DNA from 4 places in the Novosphingobium sp. PhB55 genome. Region 2 is predicted to be linked to each of the others. Evidence: riboswitches for the same ligand, from Rfam matches in the RefSeq annotation. Region 2 holds a riboswitch; each other region holds the start of a gene.
What was found. Region 2 has a riboswitch for cobalamin ahead of EDF57_RS09590 (cobyrinate a,c-diamide synthase). Riboswitches for the same ligand answer to the same signal wherever they lie in the genome.
Positions count from the first base shown of each region.

Region 1 (3,389 bases), on a different contig from region 2:
CTGAAACCTTGCAGTCGTTCCCGTGCCGAATTGATGAAAGCGCCGGATCGCTAAAGGCGCCAACTTGCCGTCAGCGGGCCTGCTCCTGACGCGGCTGGGCGATCCACTTGCCCGAATTGGCATATTCCGGGCGCACGCCCTGGGTCTCGGGCAAGTTGCTGGCCTTGTAGAGCGACTCGCCCCCGCGTTCCCGCACGTCGCTGGCATAGACGGGCGCGCGCTCCGCACCCGTGGAAGGGGTGGCGGAGGGCATGGCGGGCGAAGGCGCAGCGGCCTGCCCGGGGCGGAGCGCCTCGGCGGTGCCGAAGCTGCGCTGCACGGCCAGCGGGTCCAGCGCGGCGGTGGCGAGGGCCGAGGCGGCGGACTCGTCGCGGCGATGCGGGGCGGCCAGCGGCTCGCCGCCGAAATAGGCGAAGCGGAACGCGGCAGGGCGGCCCGCGGCGCCGTTGAAGGCATAGAAGCGATGGGCGCCGATCGTGGTCAGATAGTGCAGGCTCGGGGCCCAGTAGGGATTGACCTGGATCGTGTGATAATGCGTCGCCAGCCCGATCGGCGTATAGACTTCGCCGGACAGCGCGGCGCGGGCGACGGATTCGGCACGCTGCCAGAAGAAGCGCTGCGGCGCGCGGGCCAGCGATCCGTCGCAGGCGAAGGAGAACTGGCAGCCGGTCGGCCGCTCCGAACCCTGATAGACGACGCCGCAGACGGTCTTGGGATAGGCCGGATGGGCCACGCGGTTGAGCACGACCTGGGCCACGGCGCGCTGGCCGCCGTCGGGCTCGCTGGCGGCTTCGTAATAGATCGCCGCCGTCAGGCACTGGAGCGCGCGGCTGCGGTCCACCCCGGAATTGTCGATCCGCAGGGCGCGGGCGACCGGGCCGGGGCCGCCGGTTCCGTCATCCGCGTCGGAATGGATGCCTTCGCCTATCTTGAGCACGGGCTGTTCGGCTTCGAGATAATAATAGGCAGAGCCGGGGAAGCTGGCGCCGGCCTGCTCGAACGGCATGGGCAGAACGGGGGCGCCGCCGGTTTCCGTCCCGGAGGCGGTGAGGCGGTCCCAGGCTTCGGCCGGGGCGAAGGAAGGCGCGGCGAAGGCAGGCAGGGCCACGGCGACGAGCGCGGCCGAGCCGAGCGTCCAGCGCCGCCGCCTGCGTTGCAGCCGCTTGCGTCCGCCGCGCACGAAATGGCCCTGGAAGTCGCGCGGGCGCGGCTCCCAGGTTTCGGTGCAGGCAGGAAGGGCGGCAGCGGTCACTCGGGTCCTTTCGGCGCATCGTCGGCCAGCGCGGATTTCGCGTTCCATCGGGTCATCGCGCATCTTGCGCCTAACCTGCTTTGCCGGGCGCGGCATCCCTGGAAATCGGCGCGTCCCGAAGCGGTACAGCGGGCAGCGATAGGCTGAATCGCTTAAGAGTTTGTTTGCGATCTTCCCCGGCGATACCGCCGCGCCGCCCTTTGCGCCGCTTGCCAATCCCCCCACTGCCCAGTATCGGCACTCGCGACGTCATGGGTGGCCCGGAGCCGGGCCCCGGGTTTCGTGAAAAGGAACCCTGGTGGGAATTTCGGCGCAAGTCCGAAGCTGCCCCCGCAACTGTAACCGGGGAGCGCCCCTGCCACGCTATGCCACTGGGTCACACCGGGAAGGCGGCAGGCGGCGCGAAGATCCGGGAGCCAGGAGACCTGCCTTTGACGGTCGTTCCGCAGCCGGGCGGGGTGTCCCGGCATGCAGCGAGCACGCGCATGAGGAAAAGCGCGCGTCTCCGCCATGGACGGCAAAGTCGTTCAGGTTGGAGGAATACGCGTGAAGTACCTGTTTCTGCTGGGGACGGCCCTTGCCGTCTCGACCCCCGCTTTCGCGGATGAAGCCGCAATCGATAGTATCGTCGTCACCGCGACGCGCACCGAAACCCCCACCAGCGAGATCGGCCAGTCCGTCTCGGTCATCACCCGCGAGGATATCGAGCGCACCCAGGCGGTCACCGCGACCGACATCCTGGCCCGCCTGCCGGGTGTGACTTTTGCCCAGTCGGGCGGTTTCGGCCAGCCGGCCAGCGTGTTCATCCGCGGCGCCGAGAACGCGCAGAGCCTCGTGCTGATCGACGGCGTGCGCATCAACGATCCCGGCGACGTGGGCGGCGGCTTCGACTTCGGCAGCCTGACCGTCGGCCAGTTCGACCGCATCGAAGTGGTGCGCGGATCGTCCGGCGTGCTCTGGGGCAGCCGCGCGATCGGCGGCGTCATCAACCTCATCACCGCGCGCCCGACCGAGCAGTGGACCGCGCGCGGCCAAGCCGAATACGGCTGGCGCGACCAGAAGCAGCTCGGCGCCTCGGCGGCGGGCAAGGTCGGTCCGGTGGGCCTGACGCTGGGCGGCAACTGGCTCAAGGGCGACGGCTACTCCGCTTTCGACGAGCGCCTCGGCGGCCAGGAGAAGGACGGCTTCGAGAGCAAGAGCGCCAACGCCCGCGCCGAAGTGGAGCTGGTGAGCGGTCTTACCGCCGATGCCGGGACGTACTGGACCAAGGCCAATTACGATTACGACAACACCGGCGCCGATGCCCTGAACGTGGGCATGAAGCGCGACACCGTGGGCTATGCCAACTTGCGCTACAAGGAGCTGGACGGCCGCCTCAGCGCGCGCCTGGGCTATGGCCTCACCGATACGCGCCGCATCTCGGACGATGCCGTCTTCGGTCCCTATACCACCAATGGCCGCGCCGACCGTTTCGAGGGTCAGGTCTCCTACACCCCCATCGACATGGCCAGCATTCTCGTCGGTGCCGAGACGGAGAAGCAGAAGTTCTCCGACAATTACGGCTCGAAGGATTCGACCTCGATCGACAGCTACTTCGGCATGCTGACCCTGCGCCCCGTCACCGGGCTGACGCTGAACGGCGGCCTGCGCTATGACGACAATTCGGACTTCGGCCACAAGACCACCTTCTCGGCCAACGGTGCCTGGGTGATCGGCGGCAGCGAGGAAGCGCCGATCCTGCGCGCCAGCTACGGAGAGGGCTTCAAGGCGCCGTCGCTCTACCAGCTCTATTCCAATTCCGGCTTCCGCGCGCTCGATCCCGAGACGTCGAAGTCGTGGGATGTCGGCGTGGAACAGCCCTTTGCGCAAGGCCACGGCACGTTCTCGGTCACTTACTTCGACCGCAAGACGAAGAACCTGATCGACTACGACCTGACCGCGTTCAACTACTACAACGTCGGCCGCGCGCGGGCGAAGGGCGTGGAACTGGGCATGCAGGTGAGCGACTGGGAAGGCTTCGACATGAGCCTTTCGGCCACTTACCTCGACGCTACCAACGAGGTGACCGGCACGCGTCTCGCTCGCCGTCCCAAGACGAACCTCTATGCCAGCCTGGACAAGCACTGGTCGGACGGCT
Region 1 covers NZ_SODQ01000006.1:268,575-271,963, reverse strand. The annotation lists gene EDF57_RS16580 (cell wall hydrolase) at 71-1,252, opposite strand; cobalamin riboswitch at 1,524-1,700, shown strand; gene EDF57_RS16575 (TonB-dependent receptor) at 1,799-3,389, shown strand, end outside.
Region 1: linked by a shared signal. The riboswitch ahead of EDF57_RS16575 (TonB-dependent receptor) and the one ahead of EDF57_RS09590 (cobyrinate a,c-diamide synthase) in region 2 are both predicted to bind cobalamin.

Region 2 (3,389 bases):
ATGAAGGCCAAGGGCGTGGGCGAACTCGGGCTCTGCGGCGTCGGCGCGGCCGTGGCCAACGCGGTCTACAACGCCACGGGAGTGCGCGTGCGGGACTATCCGCTCACGCTGGACAAGCACCTTGCGAAGCTGCCGGCTATCGCCTGAATCCCAGGTCGGCGGTTTGGCAGGTCAGCAGGTCGGCGATCAGCTCCGGCGCCGAGGGGAAGTAGAAGTGCATGTAGCTGGCCGTGAGCGGTCCGTGGCGGAACAGGCGTTCGCCCGGCCGCCCGTCCGGCGTGACGGCGCTGACGGTGGGCAAAAGGGACGTTTCCAGCCGCGAATAGTGGAACGTGTGGCCCCGCGCGACATGACCGCCCAGTTCCATCTCTTGCATGCCCAGCGCTGCCAGCCGCCTTTGCATCACGGCCCGCGCCGGCAGCAGGCCGAGCAGGGCGGCACTGGCGCCGTCGGTGCTTTCGAGCCTCTCGGAGGCGTAAAGCATGCCGCCGCATTCGGCCAGGATCGGCCGCCCTGCCTGGAAGTGGGCGCGGATCGCCGCGATCATCGGGCGATTGGCGGAAAGAGCGTCCAGGTGCAGCTCGGGATAGCCCCCGGGTAGCCACAAGCCGTCGCAAGGGGGCAGCATGGCATCGCGCAGCGGCGAGAAGAAGGCGAGCCGCGCCCCGGCCCGTTCCAGAAACGCGAGGTTGGCGGGATAGATGAAGCCGAATGCCTCGTCGCGGGCAATGGCGATGCGGCGGCCTGACAGCGCGGAAGGCGGCGCTTCGGCGGCTTCCGGGGCGGGGAAGGGCACCGCCTCGGGCAGCCAGAGCGCGGTTTCGGGCAGACTGTCGGCGGCGCGGTCTATGCGCGCCTCGATATCCGCCACCTCCCCGGCCTGCACCAGTCCGAGGTGCCGTTCGGGCAGGCCGAGCCCGGCATCGCGCCGGAGGGTGCCAAGCCATTCCACGCCGTCCGGCATGCCGCGCTCCAGCAGTTCGGCATGGCGCGCGCTGCCGACGCGGTTGGCCAGCACGGCGGCCAGGGTCACGTCGGCGCGGTAGGTGGAAAGGCCGTGGACCAGCGCACCGAACGTCTGCGCCATCGATGCCCCGTCGATCACCGCCATGACCGGCAGACCGAACAGGCGGGCAATGTCGGCGGAGGAGGGGGTGCCGTCGAACAGGCCCATCGCCCCTTCGACAAGGATCAGGTCGGCGTCCCGCGCGGCCTCGTGCAGCAGGGCGCGGCATTCCCGCTCTCCGCACATGAACAGGTCGAGCTGGTGGACGGGCGCGCCGCTGGCCCTTTCCAGCACCATCGGGTCCAGGAAGTCCGGCCCGCACTTGAACACCCGCACTTTGCGCCCGGCGCGGCGGTGGCGGCGGGCCAGCGCGGCGGTGACGAGGGTCTTGCCCTGTCCCGACGAGGGCGCGGTGACCAGCAGGGCGGGACAGGCCGTCATGCGGGCAGGCACGAATATCGTCCGGACGGAGCGGTATCCGAAAGGCGGAAGGGGCAGGGCGGCATGACGGTTCGATCCTCCTGGGCGCAAGTACGGCTTGTCGTCTCGCGAAAGACCGGGTCCGCGGGGAGCAGCGCTCCGCATCGGGCATGGCCCCCGTCCGCCCGGTACATCCCGCCCGCGCGAAGGATCGACGGCTGGGGGCCGGTTTCCTGACTTCCTGGGCCCGATTTCTTGGAATCGGCGCGCCTTCCGCCGCCTTCTCGGCACCGCGCGGTGCCAATGGCGTGCTGGCGGGGCGCATCCCCGGTTACAGTTGCGGGAGCAGTGCCGGATTCCAGCGGGATTACCCCTCTGGCCCGGACTTCCCGATTAAGCCCTTGCGGGCACCCCTGGCCCGGCGGGCCTATGGTACTTCGCCAGGGAGCGCAAGCGTCGGACAAGGCAAGCGCAAGCGCGGGACATGACCAGCGCAAGCGCCGGGCTCTTGCACGCGGCACCCCACCGGGATAGGGGCGCTCCAGCGACAGGTTCCCCGCAAGGGGATCAAAAGGGAACGCGGGTGAATGCCCGGGCTGCCCCTGCAACTGTAAGCGGCGAGCCGTGCGGCCAATTCGCCATTGGGGATGCAAGTCCCTGAGAAGGCGGCCGAAACGGCACTGACCCGTGAGCCAGGAGACCTGCCTGACGCCGTCGTTCTTCGACCGGACAGGGTGAGCCGGGCGAACGGGGCCATTCCTCGCGCAACGACAGCCATTGCCGTGCCGGCACGCGCCGCGCGGGAGGGGGGCGTCGTCCGCTGCATGGGCGGCAGAGGCCCTGCCTTTCGCATGCGTGCCGACCCGGCCGGGTCGATGCTCGTGCGAAGGACATGCCGTGAACTGCCGAATTCCCGCCGCCAGCCCCCTGGCTCTCGCGCTTGCCCTTGCAGGGGCGCTGCACCCGCTCGCGGCCCTGGCCGAGGAGGCCGATGCGGTGCCCCTGGACGAGCGCATCGTGGTCACCGCCCTGCGCACGCCCGTTGCGGCCGACCGGGTGGCCGATACCGTCACCGTGCTCGACGAGGCGCAGATCGTTGCGGCCCAGCCGATCGCGCTGACCGATGTGCTGCTGCGCACGCCCGGCATCAGCATGTCGCGCAACGGCGGTTACGGCACCACCACGTCGCTGCGCATTCGCGGTGCCGATGCCGGGCAGACGGTGATGGTGATCGATGGGATGCGCCTGTCGGACGCCTCATCGACGGCGGGAGGCTATGGCTTTGCCAATTTCCTGATCGACGATGCCGATCGCATCGAGATCCTGCGCGGTCCGCAATCGATCCTCTGGGGCAGCGATGCCATCGGCGGTGTCGTCAACGTCCGCACCCGCCGCGCGGCCGCGCCGCTGGAAGGCAGCTTCGCGGTGGAAGCAGGAACCCATGACACCGTCTCGGCCCGCGCGGGTCTTGGCGGCACCTCCGAGGCCGTCGACTGGCGCATTGCCGCCTCGCGCTTCGCCACGGACGGCATCTCCGCGCGCGCGAACGGCACGGAGGACGACGGCTACCGGCGCAGCGCGGCCAGCGGCACGATGACTTACCGCGTCGCGCCCGGCATCTCGCTGGATCTGCGCGGCTACTGGTCGGATTCGCGGAACGCGTTCGACGGTACCTCCGGCGACTCCCTGGCCTATGGGCGGACGCGCGAATGGTCGGGCTATGCCGGGGTGAACTTCGCGCTGCTGGACGCCCGGCTGGCGAACCGCGTGGCCGTGCTCCAGACCGGGACCGACCGCGAGAACTTCGACCCCGCGCGGCAGGTCCGCCAACTGACGTTCGACGCCCATGGCCGCGTGCGCCGTTTCGAGTACCAGGGCACCTATACGATCAGCGAGGCCATCCAGGCCGTGTTCGGCGCCGAGCGCGAGGAACAGCGGATGACCACCGCCTCGCCCGCGAACA
Region 2 covers NZ_SODQ01000003.1:441,340-444,728, forward strand. The annotation lists gene paoC (aldehyde oxidoreductase molybdenum-binding subunit PaoC) at 1-147, shown strand, start outside; gene EDF57_RS09590 (cobyrinate a,c-diamide synthase) at 137-1,459, opposite strand; cobalamin riboswitch at 1,632-1,856, opposite strand; cobalamin riboswitch at 1,959-2,150, shown strand; gene EDF57_RS09595 (TonB-dependent receptor) at 2,324-3,389, shown strand, end outside.

Region 3 (3,389 bases), on a different contig from region 2:
AGAAGTCGAAGCCCCGGCTGCGCACTTCGCCGGCGGCGATACTGTAATCCAGATTGTCCGGGTCAGTGGTCGCGACGTTCTGCTTGGTGGTGTGGAACAGCGCCGCTGTCGCGCTCAGCCTGCCGTCCAGCAGTTCCAGCTTCACACCGGCCTCGTAGCTGGTGCCGCGTTCCGGCGCGATGACATTGCCGTTCACGTCCGCTGCGGTATTGGGCTTGTTGGAGCGGGCATAGCTGCCGTAGACCGAAACTTGCGGGGCCAGCACGAAGACCGTCCCAAGGCGCGGCGTAAATACCGTCTGCTTGAACGCAGAAGTGACCCCGCTGCGCAAATTCAGGTTGTCGCTCTCGTATCGCTCCAGTCGTCCGCCGACCAGCAGCTTCAGCCAGGGTAGCAATGACACCTGGTCCTGGGCGTAGCCCGCGAATGTGCGCGTCTGGGTGCGGATGCTGGTGAAGGTACCGTTCAGCCGCGGGATTGCGGAGCCATAGACCGGCGCGAAGATGTCCAGCGTGAAGGGCGACAGCGTGGGGCTCGAATTGCGGATGACCTCGGTATAGTGGAAGGCCTCGAACTCGGCGCCCAGCAGCACTTCGTGCTCGACGCTGCCGGTGGCGAACTGGCCGGTCAGGTTCACCTGTGCATCCAGATCGCGCCACCGCAAGGTACGCTCGCTATAAGTGCGCACCAGGGTGCGGCCATCTGCGCGCAGACTGGAGGCCTGGATGCCGGGGCCGCCCAACTCGCCATTGTAATACTGGGCGCCCGCCCGCAGCTTCCAGTCGGGCGCCAGCTTGTATCCCGCGACGATGCTGCCAAGGCCATTGCGCACGCGCCACCGGCCGACGGACGGCTCGCCGAAGAACCGTGAAGCGGGAATGGCGATGTCGAGCTGGTTGCTGAAGGCGGGATTGCCGCGGTCCAGCGGGGTCTTCACCTGCACGAACTCGCTGCTGAGAGTGAACGTCAGGTCCGGCGAGGCATCCCAGGCGACGACCGGCGCAACCACGATGCGGTCGGACTGGACATGATCGCGGAAGCTGTCGCCACCTTCCACGGCCGCGCCGAGGCGGTAGCGCACGGTCCTTGCCCTATCGATGGGACCGGTGGCATCGACCGTTCCGCGCCAACCGCCGAAGCTGTCGATCCGGCCGCTGACGGTCTGGGCCATCCTGTCGGCAGGTACGCGCGAAACGATGTTGAACGTGCCGCCCGGATCTCCGCGACCATACAGCAGGGCAGCGGGGCCACGCAGCACCTCCACGCGCTCGACGGCGATGGAGTCCGGTGCCGGCGGATAGCCGCGGTTCATCGGAAAACCGTTGCGGAAGTATTCCGAGGTTGTGAAACCACGCAAGTTGTAGTCGGTGAGACCGGTGCCCCCGAAGTTGTTGCCGCGCGTGATGCCGCCGGCATAGGCTAGCACGTCCTCGACACGGTTCGCTTGCAGATCGTCGACCACCTGCCGCGTCAGCACGGTCACGGACTGCGGCACTTCGAGTAAGGGCGTGTCCGTGCGCGTCGCGCTGCTGGAGCGGGTTACGTTGTAAGCCCCGGTCTTGCCCGTGACGACGATCGTATTGTCGGCGGGCTCGGTCTCGGCAGCAACCGCCATCGTGGGAACCGCCGATAGTACGAGGCTTCCTGAAAGCAGCGCGGTCTTGGTACTCTGTCTCAATGCAATCCCCCGGGGCGTCGAGCAACACCGGGCAGGAGGCGTCCGCGCGAACGGTCGGCGCGCGCGGTGGCCGGACACCCCAAAAGGCGGCTGACGCACGACACCGATGCGGCCTCCGCCGCATTCTCGTCGCTCAGACGGAGAAAACTGACCGTGCCAAGACCATCCCCTGGGTCAGGCAAGAGCGACCGGTGCGACGGCAGGTCTCCTGGCTTGCGGGTCATAGCTTGATGCACGGCCTTCCCAGGCCTCGCAGGATTTAGCGTCCGGCCCAGTGGCTGGCGGCTCGGGCATTTCCCGTCCGCACATGTGCATCGCGCTCGCCGCTCACAGTTGCAGGGACAGCCTCGGATTCAAAGGCGCAGAGCCCTTTCACCGTGTTCCCTTTTAAGCCTTTTTCAAGGCACCGACGCGATCAGCCCGGGAGCTGAAGCGCCCAGGCGCGGTTGGCGATATCTGTGATGATCTCAATTCGCAATAGCATAACGCTGCCTGGAATGTCGGTATCCGTCGGCGGCGATGCTTTCGGGAATGATCGTCTGGGCGAACGACGGGTTTCCAACTCACTGCTCGCGATAGCGCAGCGCTTCAGACATGGTCTCACGTTGCATTATTGAATTTCACTCAGTGCTGCATGTTCATCTTTCAGGCTAATGGATGATGGCGCCCGCGCCTAGATGGTGGCCATGACGTTTTCGTTGCCATGCCCACCGGCCTTACGCCGCCTCGATGCGCAAATTGGCGCGCTGCCTACCAGGCGCATGGCGCCTGAAGCCAATGGCCTTCTCAAAGACAAAGCTCACGGTCGAAGGGCTCGCTTCCCAATGGAGACATCCCATGCCCAGACATGAGCGGTTCGGACACCAGGTCTGGCACCAGGCCTAGGCGTCTTCAGGAACCACCCGGCGCTCCATTCTTCAACTCTCTGCCGGCGCAGCTGCACCTGGCTTCCTTCCCATCACCATCCCATTCGCGGAGGCACAAGACATGTCCAACGGCACAGATAATTTCTACGTGAGTGACCGCGTCACGATCGAGAAAGTCACCTTCAGAAACCAATACGGCATGACCGTCGCCGGCAATTTCTTCATGGCCGACGATCTGGATCGAGGCCGCCGCCACGGCGCCCTTGTCGTCGGCCATCCAATGGGCGCGGTGAAGGAGCAGAGCGCGAACCTCTATGCCACCAGGATGGCGGAGCAGGGCTTCGTCACCAATTGATCAGGCGCCCCAGCGAGCGGTGCCTCTGCCGTGCTGCCGAGCATCGACATGGCACGCAGCAACAGATCCGCGCATTCAAGGTAAAAGCATGCATGTTTCGATAACCACGACCGCGGATGACGCGGGGCCCGGCGCTGCACCATGGAGTGCAGTTCTGGCAATGACACTGTGTGCATTCGTGCTGGTGTCGTCGGAGTTTCTTCCGGTCAGCCTCCTTACCCCGATGGCGCGCGACATGATCGTCAGCGAAGGGCAGGCCGGACAGGCCATTGCCGCGTCCGGTCTGTTCGCTGTTCTGACCAGCCTTTCGATATCGTCGCTCACGCGCAAGCTCGATCGCAAGCTTGTGATCCTGTGGTTGACGGGGCTTATGATCGTATCCGGCGCCATCGTCGCCTTCGCCCCGAGCTATCCGGTGCTGCTGGCCGGGCGGGCCGTTCTCGGAATCGCAATCGGCGGTTGCTGGTCTATGTCGACGGCAGTGCTCATG
Region 3 covers NZ_SODQ01000009.1:29,309-32,697, forward strand. The annotation lists gene EDF57_RS21545 (TonB-dependent siderophore receptor) at 1-1,615, opposite strand, end outside; cobalamin riboswitch at 1,859-2,104, opposite strand; gene EDF57_RS21550 (alpha/beta hydrolase) at 2,666-2,899, shown strand; gene EDF57_RS21555 (MFS transporter) at 3,060-3,389, shown strand, end outside.
Region 3: linked by a shared signal. The riboswitch ahead of EDF57_RS21545 (TonB-dependent siderophore receptor) and the one ahead of EDF57_RS09590 (cobyrinate a,c-diamide synthase) in region 2 are both predicted to bind cobalamin.

Region 4 (3,389 bases), on a different contig from region 2:
CTTGTTCTCGCGGTCGAGCAGCTTCTGCATGGTCGGCAGGAAATCGTCGGCGACGGTGCAGCAGATGCAGCCGTTGGCAAGCTCGACGATGTCGTCTTCTGGGCAGGCCTCGTCATTGCAGCCCTTCACCAGTTCGCTGTCGACGCCGACGTCGCCGAACTCGTTGATGATGAGCGCGAGGCGGCGGCCCTTGGCGTTCTGGAGCAGATGGCGGATCAGCGTGGTCTTGCCGGCGCCGAGGAAGCCGGTGATGACGGTGGTGGGAACTTTGCTCATATCTCGTCTCCCGCGCGCCAGCGACCTGAAACGGCGGGGCGTCCCGTCGCGGTCGCGACGATGGCGGCACGCCGCGACGGACCGGCGCACGGGCGCCCGACGCGATATGCCGCTGCGGCCCCGGCCGCATGCATCACGTCGCTCAGACGGAAGAGTTACCGTGCCTTGGCCATTCCCTGGACCCGGGCAAGAGCGACATCGACGCCGGCAGGTTTCCTGGCTCACGGGTCATCGCGCGATGCACGGCCTTCCCAGGCCTCGCATGACTTAGCGTCCGGCCCAGTGGCTGCGGTGGGGGGCTTGCCCCGCCGCGAATGTGCATCGCGCTCGCCGCTTACAGTTGCAGGGACAGCCGCGGATCGGGACGGCGAACCGACCTTACCGCGTTCCCGTATTAAGCCCCTTGCGGGGCACCGGCGCGATCTTCGTCGGGCCGCCAGAAGGCATCCCGAACCCGGAGGCGATTAGCCGGGGACGCCCCGCACCGCAAGACCCAGAGACTGCAATCGCCAACTCCGGTTGAAGGAAAGAACGGTGCAGGAGAGCGGCGCCACATCGATGGCGAGCGCTGCGCGCAGCGGCAGATCCAGCGCATGGGAGAGGGCGGCGCGGATCGTCATCGGGTGCGTGATGGCGCAGGTCGGCGCGTCGGCGCCGGCAACGCGGTCCATCCATGCACCGACCCGCGTGCGAACCTGCTCCAGTGTTTCACCCGCAGGCGCGCCTTGCGCGGGTTCGGCCAGCCACCGGCCGAGCTGTCCGGGATCGCTCGCCTCGATCTGCGCGAAGGACAAGCCTTGCCACTCGCCATGATCGATATCGGCAAGCGCCGGTTCGGTTCTGGCCGTGAGCCCCATCGCCGAGGCGGTCTCGGCAGCGGCGCGGGCGGGGCTGGCCTGCAGCGCGGCGTGGTAGCGTTGGGGCAACCTGGCCAAGGCGGCATCGCGTCGCCCTGCCGCATCCAGCGGTTCCGCCGGCTCGGGAAACCGGCCTTCGCGGCTCGACGCCGTGGCGGCGATGCAGATCAGCAGGAGGGGTGTCGCCAAGGGTAAATTCCGTGGGGTCGTTGACGCCGCGGCCCGCGCGGTCCTAAGGAAGCGGCGTCGAGTATCGAAGAAGCCGGTGAGAATCCGGCGCGGTCGCGCCACTGTAATCGCACGGGAACCATCCCGTCGAGAGCCAGACCTTCCTTCTTGGCAACAGGTTTTCCGGGGACGCGCAATCCCGCCAAGGAGCATGACAATGGCTGTTTCCACCGCAGTTTTCGACGACGCTTTCATTCCCGTGCAGGGCGGTAACACCATTCCCCTGGAAGACATCGCGCCCTGGGCCGTGCTCGGCACGCTGCTGGCCGTCATCTTCATCTATTTCGTCAGCACCGAGCAGGGCGCCTTCTCCCTGTTCCAGGGCATGTACGTCCACGAGTTCGTCCACGACGGGCGTCACCTCCTCGGCTTCCCCTGCCACTGAGGCGCTGCACATGACCAGGGACTTGCTCTGGCGCGGGATGCTTGCCGGCATTCTGGGCGCGCTTCTTGCCACGCTTTTTGCGCGTGGCTTTGCCGAACCGCAGATCGATCTGGCGATCGGTTACGAGGAAAGCCACTCCGCGCATGATGCCCCGCCCGGCCATGCCGGGATGGCCATGCCCCACACCGGCACGCCGGCTGAGCCGCAGGAAGAGGAACTCGTCAGCCGCGATACGCAGAAAGGTGCGGGACTGGTGACCGCGCTCGTGCTGTACGGCGCTGCGGTGGGCGGGATCTTCTCGCTCGTCTTCGCTTACGGCTACGGCCGCATGGGAAATCTTGGCCCGCGCAGCTTCGCACTCATGCTGGCCGCGCTGACTTTCGCGCTGGTGGTGCTGGTACCGGCGATCAAATATCCCCAGACCCCGCCAGCCGTGGGCAAGCACGAAACCGTGGCCCTGCGCACTGCCGCCTATTTCGGCATGATCGCGCTGTCGCTCGGCGCGGCCGTCGTGGCAGCGCGTATCAGGAGCGCCCTTGCACGACCGGGACGCGGTTTCGATGCCACGCTGCTCGGTCTTGTGATCTATCTGGGCCTGGTGGGGCTGGGGCAGTTCCTGCTGCCTGCCGTGAACGAGGTTCCCACGGACTTCCCGGCCGTGCTTCTGTGGAACTTCCGGGTGGCCTCCATCGGCACGCAGCTGGTGCTATGGGCGACGATCGGCCTCGCTTTCGGACTTTGGGCCGAGCGCGTGCTGCAGAAGGCAAAGTCCTGATCGTTCAATTGGTTGGAGTGCAGAGTTGCCTGGTTCAGGAACTCTGCACTTTGGCCACGAGACGGAGCGGCGCACGGCTCATCTCGTTGCCCGCCTGCGTGGCTTTCTGGAGCACTCTCAAGAAGACATCGCGCTCGTCGCGCGACAGGTGGACGACGAGATCGTCCTGAACCTTGTCGACCCAGGGCTCCGCGATATCGAGCGTCACCAGTCCGGCACTGCTGAGCATGAGCACCCGCGCCCGCCGGTCGGTAGGACTGACTTCCCGGTCTACGAGGCCCTTCTGCACCAGCCTGTCGATGACGCCGCCAATGGTCACGCGGTCGTAGGCGATCATGCCGGCGAGGGTCTGCTGGTCCAGTCCGGGATGGTCGCGAAGCGTGAGCAGCGCCGCATATTGCACGGATGTGAGATCGAGACCGGCTTCCGCCATGCGCGAGGCAAAGCGCGCAAGGGAAATCTGCTGCAGGCGGCGGATCAGATGTCCGGGCATTGTCTCGAGGTCGCTCATGGATAGCCACCTAGCGTGAGAACCGCCGCCTGCTCAAGATGATGTTGCGCCGGAAGGGGTTGTCGGCGTTATTTTACAAGGATTTCATCCGCCCCGGCGGTCAGGATCGTTCTCCGGCATCGTCCTGAGCGGCAAAAATCGGCGACGTGCCTAGATTTCGTATTCCGGTTGCCATGTTTTGGCGGCGACGCGTTCCTGCTTCTTCACGGGCAGCCCCTGTTGGCGGCGGGCCATCTCGCCATGAAGCTTGCGAACCATGTCGCTGCCGGCATGGGTGAGCAGGCCGGGAACGAACCCGTGCAGCATGGTCCCAAGGCCGGCCACCACCATGCGCAGGCCGAAGCGATTGGCGACCAG
Region 4 covers NZ_SODQ01000008.1:74,195-77,583, forward strand. The annotation lists gene cobW (cobalamin biosynthesis protein CobW) at 1-276, opposite strand, end outside; cobalamin riboswitch at 465-709, opposite strand; gene EDF57_RS19975 (histidine phosphatase family protein) at 741-1,322, opposite strand; cobalamin riboswitch at 1,353-1,483, shown strand; gene EDF57_RS19980 (CbtB-domain containing protein) at 1,519-1,746, shown strand; gene EDF57_RS19985 (CbtA family protein) at 1,757-2,521, shown strand; gene EDF57_RS19990 (MarR family winged helix-turn-helix transcriptional regulator) at 2,556-3,032, opposite strand; gene EDF57_RS19995 (DUF6356 family protein) at 3,183-3,389, opposite strand, start outside.
Region 4: linked by a shared signal. The riboswitch ahead of EDF57_RS19980 (CbtB-domain containing protein) and the one ahead of EDF57_RS09590 (cobyrinate a,c-diamide synthase) in region 2 are both predicted to bind cobalamin.